One region of the Rossellomorea sp. FS2 genome, then DNA from elsewhere that is predicted to be linked to it. Evidence: predicted binding sites of a transcription regulator. Region 1 holds the regulator's gene; each other region holds the start of a gene.
What was found. The regulator Rex, encoded in region 1, represses fermentation and respiration genes when NADH is low (regulators of the CRP and FNR family bind a similar motif). The targets are predictions, from matches to a motif close to TTGTGAAATATTTCACAA.
Positions count from the first base shown of each region.

Region 2: ACNA6I_RS09585 (L-lactate dehydrogenase) is a predicted target of Rex. The motif match lies at 3,916-3,933, and genes of this name have one in related genera.
Region 3: ACNA6I_RS04050 (cytochrome c oxidase subunit II) is a predicted target of Rex. The motif match lies at 4,165-4,182, and genes of this name have one in related genera.

Region 1 is NZ_JBLRVS010000006.1:2,859-9,035, reverse strand. It holds gene groES (co-chaperone GroES) at 43-330, opposite strand; gene ACNA6I_RS19220 (CPBP family intramembrane glutamic endopeptidase) at 616-1,359, shown strand; gene ACNA6I_RS19215 (YdiK family protein) at 1,359-1,565, shown strand; gene tatC (twin-arginine translocase subunit TatC) at 1,641-2,423, opposite strand; gene ACNA6I_RS19205 (twin-arginine translocase TatA/TatE family subunit) at 2,439-2,609, opposite strand; gene ACNA6I_RS19200 (redox-sensing transcriptional repressor Rex) at 2,664-3,341, opposite strand; gene ACNA6I_RS19195 (ABC-F family ATP-binding cassette domain-containing protein) at 3,550-5,481, shown strand; gene tsaD (tRNA (adenosine(37)-N6)-threonylcarbamoyltransferase complex transferase subunit TsaD) at 5,846-6,177, opposite strand, start outside.
Region 2 is NZ_JBLRVS010000001.1:1,839,588-1,845,764, reverse strand. It holds gene ACNA6I_RS09610 (phosphotransferase enzyme family protein) at 1-22, shown strand, start outside; gene proC (pyrroline-5-carboxylate reductase) at 405-1,217, shown strand; gene ACNA6I_RS09600 (NAD(P)H-dependent oxidoreductase) at 1,220-1,738, shown strand; gene ACNA6I_RS09595 (SIMPL domain-containing protein) at 1,777-2,409, opposite strand; gene ACNA6I_RS09590 (hypothetical protein) at 2,414-2,851, opposite strand; gene ACNA6I_RS09585 (L-lactate dehydrogenase) at 2,914-3,861, opposite strand; gene ACNA6I_RS09580 (GNAT family N-acetyltransferase) at 4,038-4,577, shown strand; gene ACNA6I_RS09575 (tetratricopeptide repeat protein) at 4,593-5,072, shown strand; gene ACNA6I_RS09570 (NCS2 family permease) at 5,124-6,177, opposite strand, start outside.
Region 3 is NZ_JBLRVS010000001.1:759,628-765,804, reverse strand. It holds gene ACNA6I_RS04075 (dynamin family protein) at 1-1,843, opposite strand, end outside; gene ACNA6I_RS04070 (hypothetical protein) at 2,016-2,180, opposite strand; gene ACNA6I_RS04065 (isoprenylcysteine carboxyl methyltransferase family protein) at 2,243-2,809, opposite strand; gene ACNA6I_RS04060 (type III polyketide synthase) at 2,812-3,876, opposite strand; gene ACNA6I_RS04055 (hypothetical protein) at 3,946-4,071, opposite strand; gene ACNA6I_RS04050 (cytochrome c oxidase subunit II) at 4,386-4,862, shown strand; gene ACNA6I_RS04045 (b(o/a)3-type cytochrome-c oxidase subunit 1) at 4,873-6,177, shown strand, end outside.

The sequences.
Region 1 (6,177 bases):
TATCAGTTCATGGTTGGTGCGTATATGTGTTGGTTCGATTAATTATTCGCCTACGATGGCAAGGATATCGTTGTCACGAAGGATGAGATATTCTGTGCCTTGGTATTTCACTTCTGTACCAGAGTATTTACTGAAGATGATTCGATCGCCTACAGACACTTCAAGAGCGACGCGCTCACCGTTGTCAAGGACGCGACCTGTACCTACAGCGACAATCTTACCTTCTTGCGGTTTTTCCTTAGCAGAATCCGGGAGTACGATACCGCTTGCTGTCTTTTCTTCTGTTTCGACTAGCTCGATTACGACGCGATCACCTAGTGGTTTTAACAAGTGAAACAACCTCCTTGAAAATATGTAGATTAGGTTTTATTAGCACTCGCTTATCATGAGTGCTAACACAGTTATTATATTAAATAATTCGTTTTCATTTTGCAAGAGTCCTGCTTAAAAATTTTTTCGTCATTTTCCCCCTTTTTTCACACCTCACTATCCTATGTGGCGATTCCCGGCAATATTCCCATGACCGTGAGATTTGAACAGTTCCGCATTTATTAGTAGAATTGTACAAGGGTCTGTCCTGTCAGGCCTAAGGCTTGCTTAAAAGGAGATAAAACGTTGAATAAACATTATGGATACATTTTGATCGCCTATGTTGTTATGCAGCTCGCCGGTGCGGTTGGACCGCTCCTGTTTTATAAGGCCGGCACAGAAGTGTTTGGACAGACTAAAGAATACATGCAGCAGGTGGCCGTCGGTTCCTGGCTGATCTTCAGCTTCGCCGCGACCCTGATCATCGTCCTGCTCATCCTGCGAAAAAGCGCACCATCGAAACTCAAGCTCGAACGCTCTGCCCCTGCAGGCGCCGGGATTTCCGTCGTCTGGGCCGTTGTCGGGATCTTCATGGCGTTCTTCGCACAAGCCATCGCCATCCAGATCGAGACCCTTCTCGGCATCCAGGCCGGTTCTGAAAACACCCAGAACATCATGGGCATCGTGGACAATGTTCCCCTTGCCATGATCGTCGTCGCCATCATCGGGCCGATCCTGGAAGAAATCGTGTTCAGGAAGATCATTTTTGGGGCACTCTATCAGCGAATGAACTTTTTCTTCGCCGCATTGATCAGTTCCGTGATCTTCGCCCTTGCCCACTTCGAGCCGGTGCATGTGATCCTGTACTCTGCCATGGGCTTCACGTTCGCCTTCCTATATGTAAGAACGAAACGGATCCTCGTACCGATCTGCGCCCACGTGGCCATGAATACGATGGTGGTCATCATGCAGACCGTCTACCGGGATGAAATTGAAAAGATCATGAATGAAGCTGAAAAAATACAAGGATTTATTGGAGGTTTCCTATAATGAGACGATCACCCCTGTTCTCCGGCGTGATTTACATTCTTCTTGGGGTGCTGTTCACCTATTTTGCCATCCACACGGTCCGGGACACAGGCTGGGGATTTTTCACCTATATGCTGATCTTCCTTGCCACCCTGGACTTCGGTTCCGGCATACGCATGGTCCTTCTCCACTTCAGGATCAAGCAGCAGCTGAACCAGAAGAAGTAAGCTTAGTTAAAACAAAAACCGGATCCATCCGACTTCGTTCCATGAAGATCGGTGGATCCGGTTTTTTTGGCTGAATCAGCCTTTGTGTTGATTGAGTTCTTCTTCCACGCGTTCAATTTCCATCTGCTGTTCCGCCTGTAGGTACTTCCTATATCCGATTCGTGAGATCCCTATGCTGATCTCATAGAGGATCAACAGCGGGAGGGTCACCATCATATGGGAGACGATGTCCGGAGGCGTGATGAAGGCGGCAATCACCAACAGCACGAAGTAAGCCGCTTTCCTCGCCTTCGCCATCATCATCGGCGTGATGATCCCGAGCCTCGTCAGAAACAGCATCACCACGGGCAGCTGGAATAGCAGGCCGAATGGGATCGTAATCTGGAAGAGGAATTGGAAGTACTCATTGATCCCGATCACCTGCTGGATATCGAGATCGCCTGATAGCCTCATCATGAACGATACAACATACGGGAACAGGATGAAGTATGAGAATGCCAGTCCACCGAGGAACAGGAGGACCGATACCGGTATGTAGCTCAGGGTCACCTTCCGCTCCTTGTCATAAAGACCGGGCGACACAAAGGACCACACCTGATAAAGGATGACTGGTGACGTCATGATGACCGCGATGAACATGATCATCTCCATGTAGATCTTCAGGGGATCCGTCACACGGAAGGCATTCATCGTCATTTCTTTCGCTTCGTCCGCATGCTGCAGATACTTGATGAGCGGTTCGGCAAGGAAGAAGCTTGCCACAACGGCTAACAAGAAGAAAACGACTACAAACATGAGTCGTTTCTGCAATTCTCCTATATGCTCAAAGACTGTCATATCCTTTTGGGTTTGACTCATGGCGTTCATCCTACTTTACTTGGCACTTTTGTTCTTATCGTCTTCATCATCCGCTAAGCCTTTGGTTGCGTTTTTGAATTCACGTAGTGTATTGCCGGCTGCTTTCCCAAGCTCCGGTAATTTTTTCGGGCCGAAAATCAAAAGGGCCACCACTGCAATCAGCACCATACTTCCAGGACCTACCATAATGAGACACCTCCCCTTATATTCTTCTATCATAACGCAAATGGTCAGAATTTTCTATTCCGTTACGATTCCATCTTGTGACATTTCCGTGTCTTCCCCTGAGTAATGCTTGAGGAAATAGACAAGTGACTGAAGTTCCACTGCCAGATCGATATGATGGACCCTGATATGATCAGGAACCGTCAGGCGTGCCGGTGTGAAGTTCAGGATCCCCTTGATCTTCGAAGACACAAGGCGATCTGTGATATTTTGAGCAGATGAGGCCGGCACGGTCAGGATCGCAACTTCGATATCCATCCCCTTCAGCTTCTCCTCAAGCTCATCCATATGGTGGACGGGCACATCGCTGATTTCCGTCCCCACCTTCGCTTCATCCACCTCGAAGGCCATTTCGATCTTTGTATTGTTATTCTTTATGAAATTGTAATGAAGAAAAGCCGTTCCGAGATTCCCCACGCCGATCAATACGACCTTCGTCAGTTCATCCTGGTCAAGCGTTTCCCTGAAAAAGGATAAGAGATAATTCACATTATACCCATAGCCCTTCTTCCCTAACGCCCCAAAATAGGAGAAATCCCTCCGGATGGTCGCGGAATCCACTTTCACGGCTTCGCTTAACTCCTTCGACGATACCCGCTGCTTCCCTGAAGCATACAGATTCTTGATGAAACGGTAGTATAGCGGAAGGCGCTTGGCCGTTGCCTGTGGAATTTTCGTTGTTTCCTGATTCATCTCTTGTATTCCCCCACATCTTATAAACCCTCTTCCTTTTGGTCTGTCAGCGCTTCCAAAAAGAAGGTATATCTTTTATCTATTTTCCATCATACACTCTATTCTATCCTATTTGTATCCAGATTAATAGTCATAGTTCCTCCCCTTTTATTGCCGTCCACCTGGGAAATACGGTACACTAGCACTAATGAAACAGAGGTGAACCGACATGATTCTACTGCAAGTGAATCAGCTGACCAAAAATTTTGGTGCAGATAATATATTGACCAATATCAAATTGGAGATCCAAACCAGGGACCGGGTCGCCCTCGTCGGACGGAACGGTGCCGGCAAATCGACCCTCCTGAAGATCATTGCCGGACAGCTGTCCCATGACTCCGGAGAAATCACGAAGCCCAAGGGTGTGAGCATCGGCTACCTGGCCCAGAATACCGGTCTCGAGTCGGAGCTTTCCATCTGGGACGAGATGCTGACGGTATTCGAACACCTCCTCCAACAGGAAAAGCAGCTTAGAAGATTGGAAGCAGAGATGGCGGATCCGTCCGTCTATGAAGATGAAGACCGCTATCAGCGGGTATTGAAGGAGTATGACGAGCTTCAAGTCACCTTCAAGGAGTCCGGTGGCTATCAGTATGAAGCCGATATCCGTTCCGTCCTCCACGGCTTGAATTTCGCTTCCTTCGACCATGGGACGAAAATCTCCACCCTTTCCGGCGGACAGAAGACCCGTCTCGCCCTTGCGAAGCTCCTCCTGACCAAGCCCGATATCCTGATCCTCGATGAGCCGACGAACCATCTGGACATCGAGACGCTTTCCTGGCTAGAAGGATATCTTCAAGGCTATCCGGGTGCCGTGCTCATCGTATCCCATGACCGCTATTTCCTGGATAGCGTCGTGAACCAGGTGTATGAGATTTCCCGCAACCGGAGCAAGAAGTTCGTGGGGAACTATAGCAAGTACCTCGAGCAGAAGGCGCTGGATTACGAGAAGGACCTTAAGCTCTATGAGCGCCAGCAGCAGGAGGTCGCAAAGCTCGAAGACTTCATCCAGCGCAACATCGCCCGTGCCTCCACCACAAAGATGGCCCAGAGCAGGCGGAAAAAACTTGAGCGCATGGATCTCATGGACAGGCCGCAGGGTGACGAAAAATCCGCTTCCTTCGCCTTCCAGATCGATCGCCCGAGCGGGAATGATGTCCTTCACGTCAATGACCTCACCATCGGGTATGATGACGGGGAAGCCATCGCCTCCCATATCGACTTCTCCATCAAGAAAGGTGACAGCATCGCCCTTGTCGGACCGAATGGGATCGGGAAGTCCACGCTCCTCAAGACCCTGGTCAACAAACTGCAGGCATTGAGTGGGGACTTCAAATTCGGATCCAATGTATCCATCTCCTACTATGATCAGCAGCAAGCGGACCTTTCTTCCAACAAGACGGTCCTCAATGAACTATGGGATGAATACCCGATGAGGAACGAAAAAGAGATCAGGACCGTCCTCGGGAACTTCCTCTTCACGGGTGAAGACGTCCTGAAGCCCGTCAACACCCTGAGCGGAGGGGAAAAGGCCCGCCTCGCCCTCTCCAAGATGATGATGGAAAAAGGGAATGTCCTCATCCTCGATGAGCCGACGAACCATCTCGACCTGGACAGCAAAGAGGTCCTCGAGAACGCCCTGATCGACTATCCGGGCACGATCCTGTTCGTATCCCATGACCGCTACTTCATCAACCGGATCGCCACCAAGGTGATCGAGCTGTCCACAGGCGGATCCACTGAATACCTCGGGGATTATGACTACTACCTTCATAAGCTACAGGAGCAGGAAGAGCTCGCCGCCCTGGAACAGACCAAGGCAGAACCTGTAAAAGGTACACAGCAGAAGCAGTCGCACAAGATCGATAAGGAAGCCAAAAAGCTTGAACGTCAACGAAGACGGCGCATCGAAGAGATTGAAGAAAAGATGACCGTACTCGAAGGTTCCATTGAAGAAAAAGAAACCCTCCTGTGCGATCCGGATATCTTCCAGGATCACGAACGTGTTCAGACTCTGAATGACGAACTGACCCTGGCTAAAGAGGAACTGGATGCCCTTCTGGAAGAATGGACGGAGCTGGAAGAATTAGTGGAAGAGTAAGACTGAAGCGGTTCAAGGTTGAAAAGACCTTGAACCGCTTCTTTGGTTAGTGGGATGGCCTAAACGGGTAAAGGAAAGGAAGAGCTTCTTTCAGAAAAAACACTCCACTATTCATCCACAAGATTATCCACATTTCTAGCCTCGTCAATTCTATATCCACAAACCTTTTCCACACTATCCACAATTACTGCTCAAATTATACACATTATCCACATTCCAAATTCTACATATCCCCATCTGTTCTTCACAAGCCATTCACATCTTACGCACTACTTATCCCCAAATTATCCACAGACTGTTGATAAAACGTACGTTCCCAATAAAAAAACCTCGAACGGACGATTCCATTCGAGGTGTAATCTTATTAAAACTGTTCCAGATCCAATCCGGGATTTGCATTCATATCCAGTCCGCCACGCTTCCCTTGTTCAAACAGGATGGTTCCTGCAGCGGCAATCATGGCCGCATTATCCGTACACAAGGATAGGGGCGGGACGATGAGCTCACATGCATGGCTTTCAAACGTTGTCTCCAAAGCATGTCTCAGTCCTTTATTGGCCGCAACTCCACCTGCCAGAAGGAGCTGTTCGACACCGTATTCTTCCACAGCCCTTTTCGCCTTCGTCACAAGTACATCGATGACGCTTGCCTGGAAGCTTGCTGCAAGATCCTCCGGCTTGATCTCTTTCCCCTTCT
Region 2 (6,177 bases), on a different contig from region 1:
GGCCATCTACGACAACCGCTAAAATCGATTGAGGCTGGGACAAACGTGTTCTAGTCATAGTAAAACCCGAATTCATTTGCCTACGATCAGGCAAAGTTCGGGTTTTTCATTTGTTTCATGACCATTACGATTTCATTGTGTCCAGCGGTTGATTGGAGTGCAAGACGAAGACTCCTGGGGGAAAGTAGCGTATGTAAGACCCATGCCAAGTAGGCTCACGGGCCACCCGCGGAAATCTAAGTCTTGCACGGAAATCATGACCGGTACAAAGAACCTGCACTGATCGTGTTCATCATGAAATGGTACCATGGATGTTTTGTCCCAACCTTGGTTTTTGATGTGAACCATTTTTCCTTTCAGTGGTTTTTTGATATGATTCATAGGTGGAAGAAGAGGTGTAGAGAATGAAACAATCAATCGGCTTTATCGGCTGTGGAAATATGGCGCAGGCCATCATAGGCGGCATCGTCAGCTCCGGACTGGTGGATAAGACATCTGTCATGGCGAGCGCCAAAACCCGCGGAACCGTCGAGAGAATAGAAGAAAAATACGGAATCCATACCACGTTGGACAATGGAGAGGTAGCGGCATTTTCTGACTTGTTGTTCATCGCAGTCAAACCGGATCAACACCAGGAGATCCTCTCCTCCATCAGGGAGAACTTGAAGCCGGATACCATCGTCATCACGATGGCCGCAGGTATTACGCTTCATTGGATGGAATCGGTTCTATCTCCGGACTCTAAAATCGTCAGGACGATGCCGAATACGCCATCCCTTGTAGGAGAAGGGATGACAGCGTATTGTATTAATGGCAGGGTAGGAGAAGGCGAGCGTGAGATAGTCCATGCCGTTCTTGAGAGCTTCGGCAAAGCAGAAGAGTTGGACGAAAGCCTCATGGACGCCATTCCTGCCGTCAGCGGCTCGTCACCGGCTTATGCCTTCATGTTCATGGAAGCACTGGCAGACGGTGCGGTGAAAGAGGGCATCCCCAGAAAGCAGGCATATAACCTGGCAGCCCAGGCGCTCCTCGGAGCAGCAAAGATGGTGCTTGAAACGGGCAGCCATCCTGGAGAGCTGAAGGATGCGGTCTGTTCACCGGGAGGGGCTACCATCGAAGCCGTCATTGAACTTGAAAAGAGTGGCTTCAAGGGAAGCATCGTAAGGGCAATGGATGCCTGTACAAAAAAAGCAAAACAGCTGGGAAGGGAAGATTGAACATGAACGTATTGGTAATCGCTGCACATCCGCGAATGGACGAATCAATCGTCAACAAAGCCTGGGTAAAGAGGCTGGAGGAAGAGGGCGATGTGACGGTCCACGACCTTTACCGCGAATATCCGGATTTCCAAATTGACGTAACACGTGAGCAGAAGTTGGTCGAAGAACACGATAGGATCGTCCTGCAGTTCCCTTTCTACTGGTACAGTGCCCCTGCGCTGATGAAGGAATGGATCGATGCCGTGTTGACCTATGGTTGGGCATACGGCAGCCAAGGTACGAAGCTTCATGGCAAAGAACTTCTGATTGCGACGTCTACGGGTTCACCGGCAGAGGCCTACCAGGCTGGAGGAAAGAACCATTATTCCATGAGCGAGCTATTGAAGCCGTTCCAGGCAACATCGAATCTGATCGGAACGACGTTTCTTCCGGCATTCATCGAGCAAGGCGTCAGGATGCTGGATGAAGAAGGAGTGGCCCGGTCTGCCGAGAGGCTTGCGGATTATATTAAAAAGTAATAAAAAAAACGGCTCCTGGAAGCCGTTTTTTTGTGAAATCAATGCGTAGTAAACGTAACGATGAGTGAAGCCTTAACGGATATTTCACCCGGCAGGATGGCAGATTCCTGAACTGCGAGCTTCATAGGGGAAGGGAACTCAACGGATTGACCTTCTTTGATAGAAAGCGGATCAGGCACCAGCTCCTGACCAGACTGCCTGGCAAGGACCGTGGCCTTTGCCAGGGCATCCTGAAACGCTTGTTCAAGGGCATGCTGATAAAGGGCAGTGGAATGGGAGGAGAGGAACTGGATCCCTTCCACCCGGTTTGCTCCGGCCTTCACGGCGTCATCGATGATCTTTCCCGCCCTTTCAATGCTTCTAAGGTGGATGCGCAGAATATTCACGACTTCATATCCGTTAAAGATCTGCTTTCCATCTTCAAAGGAATAGCGGGGGATGATCTGATAGTTTGCCGTCTGTATATCACTTTTTGAAACTCCGTTTGCTTGAAGCGTCCCGACTATGTTCTTTATGTTTTCGTTATTTTCCTGCTGGGCTTTTTGCAGATCGGGGCCTTCAGTCATCACCCCTAATGTGAGCAGGGCTTCATCAGGCGCTCCATAAGAGGTGTGTTCTCCTGATACGGTGATGGTCCCACGGGAATCGGTCACGCGCATGTATGGAAACATCGTGTTATACACATGTGAAGGATTCGATTTTATCGAGATCGATTCCGAAATACACCCATGTGAATCCGATCCATCTCCACCCTGCTATGGACCTTCTGCCGAGGAAGACAGGGTAGAACCAGAAAGCATCCCGGTTGAGCCAGATATAGGTATAGCGGAACAGGCATCTCCGGATTGAACCCGGGTCCACGGCAAACGTCGACGTTCCTCCAGGGCCGCCCTGCATGACGGTCTTCTGAGGCTGGAAGTTAGGTGGAGGTCCAGGTGGCGGCTGATTTTGTCCACCGCCCTGAGAAGGCGATGGGGGCCCGCTGCTGCCCCCTTGCCCAGGTGGCGGGGATGGCGGGAATACATTTGGAAGTCCGGGGATGGAAGGGAAGCCACTGCCTCCGGAACCTCCTCCACCGGGAAAACCGGGTAGGAATTGTCGCTGATCGTACATAATAGAACCTCCTCCATTCATGTTGGTATCATTGTATGAGGAGGAGGTTCGTGTGTGCGTGTCTATAAATCAGAAGGGAAACCGGTACTCATGGCGTGCTTCAACGTATCAATGGATCTCTTGAATTGCTTCTGCTCCGTTTCATCCAGGGGAAGTTCGACCACCTTCCTGATGCCTTGTCGATTGATGATGGCAGGCACCCCGGTATAGAGACCGTGCTGCCCATACTCCCCATCCAGGAGAGAAGAGATGGTAAGGATGCTGTTCTCATCATTCAGTATAGCTTTGGTGAGACGGGCCAATCCCATGGCAATCCCGTAGTAGGTGGCCCCTTTTTTCTCAATGATATGGTAGGCAGCATCCCTGACGTTTTCAAAAAGGTCCTGAAGATCGCTCTGGACCTGTGGATCCGTAAGATCGACCAGGTCACCAAGGGCGCTGGCCCCGATGGTGGCGTGACTCCAGACCGGAAATTCGGTGTCGCCGTGTTCGCCCATGATATAGGCATGGATGTTCCGCGTATCAAGGTGAAAGTATTCACCCAGCAGGTAGCGTAGCCTTGCGGTATCAAGGATCGTCCCTGAGCCGATCACCCTTTCCTTTGGGAGCCCGGAGAAAGTCCAGGTGGCATAGCTTAATAGATCGACGGGATTGGTGGCCACGAGGAAGATACCATCAAAGCCGCTCTCCATCACCGAATCGACAATGGTTTTAAAGATCCGGACGTTCTTATCAATAAGATCCAACCTCGTTTCACCGGGTTTTTGATTGGCCCCAGCGGTGATCACGACAAGATCTGCATCGCGGCAGTCGCTGTAGGCTCCTGCACGTATCTTCATTGGGGAAGAGAATGCGAGGCCATGATTAAGGTCCATGGCGTCTCCCATGGCTTTTTCGACGTTCATGTCGATCATCACGAGCTCATGGACAAGATTTTGATTGAGAAGGGCAAAAGCATAGCTTGAACCGACAAAGCCTGTTCCGATCAATACGACTTTATTTGTTTTCATCTGTCATACTCCCTTTTTGATTGGATTTATGAAAGTGGTAAGTTGATGTTGATAATGTGAAGTATTTCACAAACTTATAATAGCATACTCCAAATTGAATTTCCAACACGAAATTTCGACAACTTTAAAGGGATTCCCCGAAGCTGCGGGGAATAAGTCCATAGGAGGGATGCACGATGCGTTATGAGAAAGGTGATATCAAGGTCCGGCCGCTGAAGGAAGAAGATGCCGAATTTCTTTATAACTGGCTGAACGATCCGCGGATCCTTGAGTATTACGAAGGAAGGGACAAACCCTTTACCCATGAGATGGTGAAGGAAGCTTTTTATAATGACGATAAAGAGAAGGTCGCCTGCATCGTTCAATATAAAGGGGAGAAGGTCGGTTATCTCCAATACTATCCATTGGACGATGAGACCAAGCAGCGCTATGGATATACGAATCTTGATGAATTCATCTACGGGACCGATCAATTCATAGGAGATTCACGGTACTGGAATAAAGGCGTGGGCACCCTGATGATCAAGGCCATGGTGGAATATTTTATGCTTGAAAAAGGCCTGCACCGACTGGTGATGGATCCGATGACATGGAATCGAAGGGCAATCAGATGCTATGAAAAATGCGGCTACAGCAAAGCACGGATCCTTCCTCAAAATGAGCTGCACGAAGGTGAATGGCACGACTGCTGGCTGATGGAATACATACCGGATTGAAATGGATGGGTGGATATGGAAGATGCAATGAAAAAAGCGATTGAAGCAAGACGATCAGGGAATACAGGGGAGTCGATCAGAATACTGAAAGAGCTGATCGCCCAATACCCCGACAGTGGAATCCTGCACTATCAATGTGCCTGGAGTCATGACGCATCAGGGCTTGAAGAGGAAGCCGTAGAGTATTATGAAAAAGCATTGAAATATGGGTTGGATGAGGAAGAGTCGATCGGTGCTTACACGGGACTCGGGAGCACCTACCGTGCCCTCGGGAAGTATGAAAAATCAAAAGAAGTGCTTGAGGAAGGTATTGAACGGCACGGAGACCGGGCAATGACTGTCTTCTACAGCATGACGCTGTATAACCTTGGAGAGTCGAAGAAGGCAATGGAACTGCTGTTGGGACAGCTGTGTGACACTTCTTCCGATGAATCGATTCAATCATATGCAACCCCGATCAAGTACTACAGCTTGGACCTTGATCGTACGTGGTAAAGCAATCAAACCAAAAAAGGCAGCTCCCGTCGTGGGAGCTGCCTTTCCTCTTTAATGAGGGATGAATGCCAGCTGATAGAAGAACAGCACGGCAAAGATATACACAAGGGGATGGACTTCACGCCATTTTCCTTTGGCCACTTTCAGGAGAGGGTAAGAGATGAACCCGAGTGCAATCCCTGTAGCGATGCTCGAAGTAAGAGGCATGCTTAGAATGATGAGGAATGCCGGGAAAGCTTCATCGAGCTCGTCCCATTTGATGTGGGAAATGCTTCCGATCATCAGGCTTCCTACGATGATCAAAGCTGGAGCCGTGATGGCGGATAATCCCGAAACGGCACTCACAAGAGGACCGAAAAACGCTGAAACGATGAATAGTACAGCCACTGTAAGAGAGGTCAATCCTGTACGTCCTCCTGCTGATACCCCTGCGGATGATTCAACGAAGGCACTGGTAGGACTCGTACCGAACATAGCTCCGACAGTCGTCCCGAGTGAATCAGCAAGGAGTGCTTCGCGGGCACGCGGCATTTCATTGTTTTTAAGGAGCCCGGCCTGCTGGGCAACACCGACCATCGTACCCGTCGTATCAAAGATGGTCACAAGCAAGAAGGAGAATACGACAGCGTACAAGCTGTGCTGAATCACATCGGTGAATGCAGTGATCGGGTTAGAGATGATCAGCCCTTCAGGCAGATGAGGCATGGCGACGAAGCCTTCCTTGAACGACAGGTCACCAGTGAAGAATGCAACAATGGCCGTGATGATCATCCCGATGAACAGCGCCCCATGTACATTTAGGACCATGAGGACGAGGGTGACAGCCAGTCCGATCAGAGCAAGGATGGCAGACGAAGAATGCAGGTCCCCGAGTTTAACGAGATTGGACGGATCAGCTTGGATCAGTCCGGATAAACGAAGACCGATAAACGCGATGAAGAGACCGATACCGGCTGTGATCCCATGTTTAAGGTTTTGCGGTATGGCTTCGATCAATTTCTTACGGAACGGTGTCAGCGAAAGGATGATGAAGATGATACCGGCTACGAATACTGCTGCAAAGGCAACAGAGTACGAAATATCTTCATGCCCTCCGACAACGGAA
Region 3 (6,177 bases), on a different contig from region 1:
GCTCCCTTTTCCCCCTGAGAAATCCTGCGGTTCTCCGGAATCCTTCATATTTTGAGAATACCTCTTCAAGGACGGTCAATTTTCGGGCGGCCTCCTCCTTCGTTATACGGCCAGCCGATTCGTTCGCACGATCGGGGATCTCCGTATGAATCTCCTCACCCACGTCGGAGGAAGGTTTTTCAAGTTCTTCCTCACTGCGGTAATGAGAATCCCTGATGTCCCACTTCTTCAACCATGATGACACGACACCCTCCGATATGGCCGAATCTCCCGCTCCTTCACGGATACGGTTTGCTTGCTCGAGCCGCTCTTCTTTGATCTGATTCCATTTCAGGAACACAGCCGTTTTTTCCTGAACAGTCCGGAGTTCTTCTTCCATGTGCTCATTTTCATCCATGAATGCGGTGTCGATTTCTTCTGTCATTTCTTCCATGAGGACATTGGTCTTCAATCGGCACCTCTTCTTGATCTCTTCTGCCAGTTCATTGCAGTATTGAAGAACGTAATCACCATTCAGTCCGGCTCCCTCGCGGATCACACCCGTAATGAAAGCCGAGTCCACTTCAAGAGACAATTGGTCCCATCTCTCGATGAATTGTCCGGAAAGACCGGCACTTTTGGCTAATTTTTTCCCCAGGGTCCTGATATGCCACTGAAGCTGTGAGTCGATTCTGCTGTTGAGATCGGACAGGAAAGCCCCAAGCCTTGTCTCCTTCTCTTCTTCGGTTTTTTGCCCTGCGAAAAGGAAGCCTATTTTGAATCCTTTCTGACGGCTTTCAAGGAACCGCTCTGCCAGTTCCCTCGTTTCAAAAGGCATGAGATACGCATTCTTCAGGATATCGGTCCGCTCCTCTTCGAATGTATTCCTTATTCCTGTCCTGGCCAATAATCGGTCGAGGAGTTCGTTCTCAAGGATGAACGCACTGTCCATATCTTCCCATTCACTGTTATCAAGTCCGCTCTCTTCCTTTACCTGATCGAGCTTGCTTTTGTACCATTCATCATGCTCCTGTATCAACTGGGAGAGGGAAGCTTGAAGGGATTCTGCGATAAGGGATTTTCTGTTCGAAACCTGTCTTTCAACAAGCTGCTCCAGTTCAGGCAGGTCATTCCCTTCCATATCGGGCTTCCTCAGACTCGTATAGAAAATACCTTCCGGCTCGACTCCCCATGATCCAAACGCATCCTTCACAGCGGTTTTGAACGTCTCGAAGGAGATTTCCGTTTCGTTATGTTTGTCGATCTGATTGATCACAAGGTACTGCTTCACTCCGTGCAGGCTCAGTTCCCGGGTGAATTCGAAGTTCACCTGTGATTGGACATGGTTGTAATCCATCACGTAAAATACCGCATCCGCCAGATGCAGGGCAGACTCCGTCGACAGACGATGAGCGTCATCTGTACTGTCTACTCCCGGAGTATCGAGGATGGATACATCTTTATCCATATTCGATCTGCCGATTTCAACCGAATATACATCACGATCCTTGCACCATTCCCGCACTTTGTCTTCATCATATGGGGCAGGAATGAAGACGGGATACTGATGATGATAGTAGATCTTGGCATAGTCGGAATCCGTTTTCTTCACCTTAACCAGATTGGCACTGGTCGGTATGGGGGATGCAGGAAGGACACTGTCGCCGATGAGGTGATTGATCATGCTGGATTTTCCTGCGGAAAAATGTCCGCAGAATGCAAGGATGAGCTCCTCCCCATGCATTTTTTCAGCCAGGCGTTCCGCTTTCTCAACCCGTTCTTCATCGCCCGCCAAACGGAATCGCTCACTGAGGGAAGCGATCGTTTGCATGGATGTATGTATGGTTCGTTTCGTCGTATTCATAGGACAATCCTCTTTTCAAAACGAGTTATGGTAACGCTTCTATTTTAGCGCATTTCCATCTTATTCTCTATGATATTCTCCCTTGAAGTGTTTGGTTTACCCAACCTGCTTCTCCCCTGACTCTGATGCTTTTCCACATAAAAAAACCATCCTTTCTGGATGGTTTTGAATGTTATCGAGTCGTTTCGTTCGGGATGAGATTGGACCTTGAGGCGGTTCGCTTCTCGAACTTCAATGCCGTTTTACGCGGTTTTTCAGCTTTCATCATGTTGGACAATACATATTTCATCACAAATCCGTATACCAGCACTGTCAGTAGTACAAGAAACCAAACCATATACGTCCACTCCTTAATGAGAATCATCTTCAATTAGATCTTATCAAAAACGATAATCATTTTCAATAAGAATCGCTATTTTTTCTGAAAACAGGGTATCCCCTTGTCTTTCCATGCTTATCACGGTAGTCGGTTTCACTTCTCAAAGCCCTCTCTTCTTCCGGGATCCTGACGGAAAGCATCCACTGATTGAGGAGGGAGAACAGGACCATCGTAAGATAGGCATTGAAAAGGAGCGGGATGAGGATGAGCTCCAAGGTGACGATAAGATAATTGGGATGCCTGAAATACCGGTATGGGCCTCTTGCCACAACGTGGGCCCCCTTGCAAACGATGATTTTCGTATTCCAGTAGCGTCCGAGGGAAAATATGGCCCACACCCTCCCGCACTGCACCAGGAGGAATAGGGCGAACAAAGGAATCCAATAGGGATTCAAACTGAAGCCTGAGCTCCATGCTTCCAGGAGAAGGACAAGGAAGAAAGCTGTATGCATGGCCACCATCCATTTGTAATGCATCTGTCCGTATTCTATACCTCCCCGCTCCTTCATCCATTTTTCATTGGAATGGGCGATGATGAGTTCTCCCAGCCTCTGGAGGATCAGGATGAGGAATATGACACCAAACATGTTCATCCCTCCCACCTGAGCAACAATAGTTCGGAGCTGAATCCCGGTCCAAGTGCCATGGCAAGGCCCAGCTCCCCATCCTTTCCTGCATGCACCATTTCCTTCATCACATACAGGATCGTTGCGGACGACATATTCCCGTATTCCTGCAGGACAGCAAGTGACGGGGCCAACATGGCTTTGGCGAACCCGAGTGATTTTTCATACGCATCGAGCACTTTCTTCCCCCCGGGGTGGGCGACGAATTGCCGGATATCGGCAAGGCCCACTCCTTCTTTTCGGAGGAACTCTTCCACATTCGGTCTCAGCCATGTTTCTACGAGATTTGGGATGGACTTCGAAAATACGACATACAGTCCTTCATTCCTGACTTCCCACCCCATGACGTCCAGAGAGTCCCGCAGGAGGGTTGAACGAGTCGAGATGACCCGAGGGAGCGGCTTATCTCGTTTTTGCAGGAGGGGACTTTCATCTCCGCACAGGACGGCACACCCGATACCGTCGGCAAATAAGGATGTCCCGATCAGATTGCTTTTAGACCGGTCCCCGTGCTGGAAGGTGAGGGAACAAAGTTCGATGGCGAGAACGAGCACCGTCGAGGATGGAAAGGCACGGCAATACTCATTGGCCCTTGCCAGGCCGCTCGCTCCTCCTGCGCAGCCGAGACCCCAGATCGGGATTCGTTTAATATGTGGATCAAGACCGAGCTCATTCATGATCCTTGCTTCGATGGAAGGTGTCGCAATCCCAGAGGTGGAGATGGTGAATATCGCCTCCACGGGGCCACCCCCTATCGTTTCAAGCGCTTTTGTTACAGCCTCTTTGCCGTATTTCACAGCCAGCTCGATGTATTCCCCATTTTTCTCTTCGAAGGAGTGCGGACTGCCGAACCACTCCAAATCCTTTACAAAATACCTGCTGTTGATCTCCCCATTTTGGAATACGGTCAACAGTCGGTCGATATCTTTGAAACTTTCCTGAAAAAGCTGTTTGGCGAAAACAGACGCATCCTCCTGATCGATCCGATGCGGGGGGATCGCCGTTTCAACTGAATAGATGACAGGCACGCTCAATCCATCTCCTTATCTTACAGATATGGATAGAATCCCCTGTTCATGACGGAACCATGCATGCACTCATGTCTTTTTAGGCTGATGGTGAAGGATGATATCAATTTCGGTATCCGCCATCGCCAGGCAGAATCTGCACGCCTGTTTCCTCACATAAAGAAAGCAGCAGTGGCTGCAATAAAACCGTTTCATATTCATTCCCCCAGTCCTTTTTAATACTATATGCCGAATTTCCTTCCTCAAGGCAACGAAATCTTCACGTTCTTCACATTCTGTTCAAAAGTAGTGTGACTTATATCACAGATGATTCCCCGCGGTTCAGCTAAGATGATGGGGAAGGAACAATCAGGATTGGGGTGAAGAAGATGAAAGATCCTCAAAAAAGAGATAGCTCCTTACAGGGGACCTTCGTGTCCGTACTGGTGTTGGGACTCTTTTTGGCGGTGAGCTGGATAGGGGTATTCTTATTATTCATGTCGCGATTTTAACGCAGGGAGTGATTTGTCATGCATATGCACCGTTATGAAAAATGGTGGTTGACGCTTGGGACGGGTGCCCTGATCCTTTTCTTGCTCATTCTCGGCGTCAGCGCCTTTCATCAAGGCCATAAGCCACCGAGTGCCAAAGCGTATATCGATCCTGAACGGGTGGATGCAACAGCACCCTTCGACCAACCGGGCCTGAAAGAGGTGAGCGGAAAGGACTGGGATTATGAATTAGTGATCGTCGCCTCTGCTTTTCACTATGAGCCCGCGGAATTTACCGTTCCGAAGGGTTCAAAGGTAAAGATCATGGCTACAACGAAAGATGTGATCCACGGATTCGAAGTGGCGGGCACCAACATCAACATGATGCTTGAACCCGGGTACATCAATGAATATGTGACCACCCTCGATCAGACAGGGGAATTCCTGATTGTGTGCAATGAATACTGCGGGGCGGGACACCATACGATGAAATCCATGCTGAAGGTGGTAGACTAATGTGAAAAAGATGACTGACACGCGGGGTAGAAGCCTCTCTCTCGCCCATTTGTATGTCGCTTATACAGCCCTGGCACTGGGCGGACTGGCGGGTCTCCTGCAGGTTCTGGTCCGCTCAGGGGGCTTGACCCTGCCTGCAGGGATCGGCTACTATCAGATCCTTACCGTGCACGGGGTGCTTTTAGGGTTGATCCTCACCACTTTCTTCATTATCGGCTTCCTTCATGCCTCCATTATCCGGACTGCCGGCCCATACTCCAACAGGTCGATCGCATTGGGTTGGCTGGGGTTTTGGATCATGCTCACAGGGACACTCATGAGTGCCACCATGATCCTGTTGAATGAAGCCACCGTGCTCTATACATTTTATGCCCCGCTCCAGGCCCATTGGCTTTTTTACCTCGGCCTCACTTTGGTGATCGTGGGGAGCTGGCTATCCGGGGGTGCCATGATTTCCGTTTATCGTCACTGGAGGAAAGAACACCCTGGTCAGACGAGCCCATTGTTGACCTTCATGGCGATTATCACGATCGTACTCTGGATCATTGCAACACTCGGGGTAGCGGGGACCGTGCTCTTTCAGCTTCTCCCTTGGTCCCTCGGCATCGTGGAGCGCGTCGATGTTCTCACAAGTCGTACGCTATTCTGGTATTTCGGTCATCCACTTGTGTATTTTTGGCTGCTTCCTGCTTATATGGCATGGTATGCCGTCATCCCGAAGGTCATCGGAGGCAGGGTGTTTTCAGACTCACTAGCAAGATTGTCATTTCTCTTGTTTTTGCTGTTCTCGATCCCCGTCGGATTCCATCATCAGCTGGTCGAACCTGGAATCGATGCCTTTTGGAAGTACCTCCAGGTTGTGCTCACATTCATGGTGGTCATCCCCTCCCTCATGACCGCCTTTTCTCTCTTTGCCACATTTGAAATCAGGGGGAGGGAGCTCGGGGCGAAGGGATTATTCGGCTGGATACGCAAGCTTCCCTGGAAGGATTCACGCTTTATGGTTCCCTTCATCGGGATGCTTGCTTTCATACCTGCCGGTGCAGGAGGATTGATCAACGCCTCCAATCAGATGAACCAGGTGGTCCACAACACCATCTGGGTGACGGGTCATTTCCACCTCACCCTTGCGACAACCGTCGTTTTGACGTTTTTCGGAATCTCCTATTGGCTCATCCCCCACCTTACGGGACGGGTCCTGACAAAAGAGATGAACAGACTTGCCATCATCCAGGCAATCGTTTGGACTGTGGGGATGGGGATCATGTCCCTGTCCATGCACGCTGCCGGATTACTCGGAGCACCGCGAAGGTCC